Regions from separate parts of the Maribacter sp. TH_r10 genome, predicted to be linked through region 2. Evidence: riboswitches for the same ligand, from Rfam matches in the RefSeq annotation. Region 2 holds a riboswitch; the other holds the start of a gene.
What was found. A riboswitch is a leader RNA that binds a small molecule or an ion and turns the genes downstream of it on or off. The one in region 2 is predicted to bind cobalamin.

Region 1 (2,413 bases), on a different contig from region 2:
TTTGGAAGCGTTCAATTGTATGTCATAATGCTCGTTGATGGTATATTTCCCATCCAACGAAAAAACTAAAGGACTGCTATAATCCGAAGAGAAATCCTGCCTAAGACTAATATTATAAGACAGTTTAGGAGATACCTGATGCTTGAGCAGAGCAGTGGCCGAAAAATCATTTCGTGTAGGTGAACCAAAACTATCCCCTTTCCCTTTATAGTTATCAAATTCCAGAAATGAGTTTAACCTAAATACTTTGGATAACTTCATATCCAAAGAATATCGGGCCAAAAAAGTTGACACTTTGCCAAAGGAATGGTTGTCAGAGTCTTTATTCTCATAATACCTAAACTCTTCTTGCAAATAGGCCACTTTTACCCTTGAAGTTGCTTTTTCCCCAAAACGCCCCCACTCCAATTGGGTACGGTATTGGTTGTCTTTATACTTACTTCGGCCTTCTGCCACTAGGGTTCCCGATAGGTTTCTATCCCCAATAAAACTCTGATGATAGAGACGCATGACCTGTTTATCGGAAAGTACGTAACCGGCATTGAAATTAAAGTTCAATCGCTCAAATTCCCCATTAACATTCTTGGTATCGGTCTTTAAATATTTATAGTCGTTATCCGATTTTTTATAATTGATTCCAAAATTGGACGACCATCGGGAATCCCCATAGCTTTGGTTATAATTGATTGTTTTAGTTTCGAAACTTCCGTAACCCAATAAAACCCGATGTTCAAAATGATCATCAAACCGAAGGTCGTTGTTCAAATGAACACTCCCACCAATGGCACCGGAACCATACTGTACACTTCCTCCCCCACTTCGAATACCAATCGAATTATAACTTAAAGGGTCAATGGTATTGAAGTCCGTCTGCCCATTTAATTGGGAATTGATATTGATACCGTTCCAGATTACCGCAGTATGTGAGGCATTGGTACCCCTAAAAGCAGGGGATGAAACCATACCAAAACCATTTTCCTTGAAATAAATATTTGAATTAAAAGCCAACAGGGAGGTAAATGAATTATTCTGTTGTCTCACAGTGCTATCCCGCAATTCAGTAACCTTATGACCTTCAGCATACCGCTTTAGGCGAATATCGGAAACAACGACCTCTTTTAGGTTGATGACAGGGTTCTCTTGTGCAAAAGCCTTGTTTAGGCTTATAAAAACAAGTAAGGAAAATAAAAGTGTTTTCTTCATACCAATGACTTTTTACCCGAAAGTCTATCGAATTCCATTGTTTGTGAAGTTGGCAGGTCTCCTGACTTGTCTAAAGTTATTTTGTCTTCCCACCCAAGTAATCGGACAGTGACTATGTAGTAAATAACCCCCTCCATTTTAATGAAGGTGCCAAAACTCGCGAAATGGCATAAACTTACAGTTGCGGGAACAGTTCCAGAATTACACTGGATTCCCTTTTAATTTAGTCACCGTGAAAGTGACAAAACCAAATTCGGTGCAAAATTAAACTTAAATAGTTATTTATCGCCCTTTTTTTTGCTAAGTTTTATGGCCAACCAGATAAAGCCCACCACAAAGTGAAGTATTATAATCCCTGCGATTATATAAATAGTGGTATTTGAGCTATCGCGCATATTTAAATTTTAAACAAAAGTAAAATTCCATCCATTCTAGAATTGTGACATTTGTTACCTTGCGATCATTTTTAGCGAATATATTGAAAACATACCCAACATTAAAATGAGATTCACTCTACTTCTTCCTTTTATTTTCTGTCTGTTCTTTTCTTGTAAGGAAAAATCCAAAGAAACATTTCCTTCAACATTGGAAACAAAAACGATTGCCATTGAATACGCAAAAGGGTTTACGGTAGAGAAAACAGGTTCAGGGATTACCATCATCAATGTTTCTTCACCATGGCCCAATGCCCAAACCAGTTATAAATATGCATTGGTCCCAAAAGAAAAATTAGCTACAATTACACTGAATAAAGAAGAATTCGACGCTATAATCGGGGTACCCGTACATAATATCGTTTCAACCTCAACAACACATATTCCAACATTGGAAGCCTTAGGAGTAATTGATGCTTTGAAAGGTTTTCCCGACACCCAATATATATCATCAAAAAAAACCAGAGAATTAATCGATGCTGGTAAAATAAAAGAATTGGGTAATAATGAATCGATCAACACTGAAATGGTCATTGAATTGAATCCTGAAGTCATTATAGGTTTCAGCATCAATAATCAGAACAAAGCTTATGAAACCCTACAGCGTTCCAATATCCCTGTTGTTTATAATGGCGATTGGACCGAGGAAACTCCTTTAGGCAAGGCCGAATGGATTAAATTCATAGCCCCTTTCTTTCAAAAAGAAGAGCTAGCAGATTCAATTTTCAGGGAAATCGCGGATTCTTACAACCATGTTAAGACCTTGGCCCAAAATG
Region 2 (2,413 bases):
CGCATGGTAAGAACTGACCAATACACTTCCTTCATTATTCAAATTATCGACCCAAGGTACATCGGCATGTTCGCCGGGATTGGTATACACAGTCGCATAATCCAATAAAGTGGTTTCAGCGTCATGGGCACTCCCTGCCAGTTCATACCAAGCATCATCAGGTAACCCATTCCCATTTTCATCAAATGAAACCTGTACGATCCCGGGTTCTGAAAGTCCGTTCATCGCATTGCCGTACACAACAAAATCCTTGGCATCTTCCCGGTTTTCTATGGTATGGTCAAAAGAAAAAACCACGTAACCGCCCCAAGCTCCCAAGGAAAGAAGGTCGGATTTTCCACCGACGATTTTCCCCGCAGCTTCCATGGTACCATAGGTATCATTGATAAACTGTCCCGGTGCGGGTTTGTATTCGATTATTTCTGAAATATATTCGCTACTGTTTTCCGTCTTTGGCCGATAGTACAAGTCATAAGGATCGTTTACCGTCAATTGGTACGATCTAAAGAGGGAATCATTTTCCGCCTTTGCGTTGAATTCAAGCGCGAAGGTCCCTGCTTCCCCAACAATATACTCCAGATTTTTAGTGGTGGAGATTACGGTTTCTCCCAATACCCAGCTAAAAGCCGTATTCAATGGTATATGCTGTATTTCATGGTCGATTACCAACGTATCGCCCAAGGTAAACTCATATTCCGTCTGATAATCGGAATCGGTGAAGAACATAGGTACTACATCATCTTCATCATCGTCGCTACAGGACGAAAAAAAGAGGACACCCACCAAGAGGGTCAATACTTTAAAGGTTGATTTTAATTGCATTTGAATTGTATTGAGGTTAATAATTTGCATTAACTTATTTACAAAACAAAACAATGGGGATATGGTCAGAATAGAAAATCTACCCAAAGCTATAACTCCCGAAAGCTCTGTCTATGTGAATTGCGGCAGGTCTTCTGACTCATCCCTCTTTTTAACCCTTCCCATCTTAAAAGACAGTGGTTTGTTAAAAAGATTTTTTCCGGAACAACCGGAAGGGATTTACAGCAGCGGGAACTGTTCAGGATTTACACCTGATTCCCTTTTAATACCATTCTTCAAAAAAGAATATGTAACCGAAAATCAGGTCAAAATTATGATAAAATTTTTAAGTGGGTTACTTATTTTTTTAATTTTTTTGAATGGAATGGTGCCTTTAATCCCGCATGGATTCCCAACACATTAATACACACATACCTATGCCCCTATTCCCAAATAACCAATGGAAGAAAAAAAGGTTTATTTTATTAAGTAGCGTTGAAAAACGGTTTTATTTGAGAGGTGTTGTTGTCGATAGTTCTTTCTCCACTTTCTTTCTGTTCTTCAAAATCAGTATCGTAACTAGATAAATCAGCACTATTCCAAAGGGAATTGCACTGAACCTGTATTCAGGAAGCAGATACCATAGTGAAAGTACTAAAATTGTCCTTGTCAGCGTATGGAAAATCCCCACCCAATGGTTAATAATCCAGGAAAACGGAAGCCACATTAGTCCGGTTAAAATCCCTACTGTCAGTGGTAACGACGAATAGTCCACTAGAAAAAACGGAATTGCAATGGCGTAGACCATAACCGCTTGCGCCACCGTAAAAAAGAACAATTTATCAAATTCATTCTTCGGTTTACTTTTATTCAGGAAATTTTCACCCGTAAATTTAGAAAGAAACAGAGCAAAGTACACAATGCTTCCGGTTCCTATGAAAATTGACCATACGGCCACAAAATCCGAGAAAAAAATACCGATAAGCCCAATAATCGTCCACACGATCAAACCCGCCAAGGGTGTGGCCAGAAATTTTTGATTGGAAAAATCAATTCGCTGTTCTTCAAGTGTTCTTTTCATTCGCTCGGTTTTTTTTTGCCAATGCACCTAAATGGTCCCGATAAGGGACATGCACACTTTAAGTTCTTTAGATCATGGTAATTTTTTCGAAGAAATCAGTTTTCCATCCTCGTAATACTTTTCATCTTTTACGCTTCCGTCATCATAATAAGATCTGGTATAACCGTGCTGTTTATCTTCTTTATATTCTTGATATAAGGTAAGTCGACCATCTTTGATACTTTTCGCCGTACCGTCCTTTAAATAATTTTTGAATTCCGTTTCATAGATGGTTGTACTGGATCGTGTCACCCATTCCGTATAATACATTCCCGTACCGTTTTTAAGTGTTTGCCCACCTTCTTCTGTCCAATAGTTGATGCAAAGGGGTTTTCCTTCCAAAACCTCTCCCTCGAATTTTTTACTTCCATCTTTCCAATACTCCGACCATTTACCAATTCTCGTACTATTGTTCATAAAATTGGAGTCCGCTTTAAGTTGTCCGTTATCATACCACTCTTTATAGGCCCCGCATTTTTTATCGGTATCGGC

Region 1: another riboswitch for cobalamin. It lies ahead of R3X28_RS06595 (TonB-dependent receptor plug domain-containing protein); the one in region 2 lies ahead of R3X28_RS16305 (hypothetical protein).

The regions. Positions count from the first base shown of each region.
Region 1 is NZ_JAWMPY010000002.1:298,171-300,583, reverse strand. It holds gene R3X28_RS06595 (TonB-dependent receptor plug domain-containing protein) at 1-1,203, opposite strand, end outside; cobalamin riboswitch at 1,237-1,470, opposite strand; gene R3X28_RS06590 (ABC transporter substrate-binding protein) at 1,705-2,413, shown strand, end outside.
Region 2 is NZ_JAWMPY010000008.1:104,852-107,264, forward strand. It holds gene R3X28_RS16305 (hypothetical protein) at 1-822, opposite strand, end outside; cobalamin riboswitch at 929-1,135, opposite strand; gene R3X28_RS16310 (DUF7010 family protein) at 1,310-1,882, opposite strand; gene R3X28_RS16315 (DUF4375 domain-containing protein) at 1,955-2,413, opposite strand, start outside.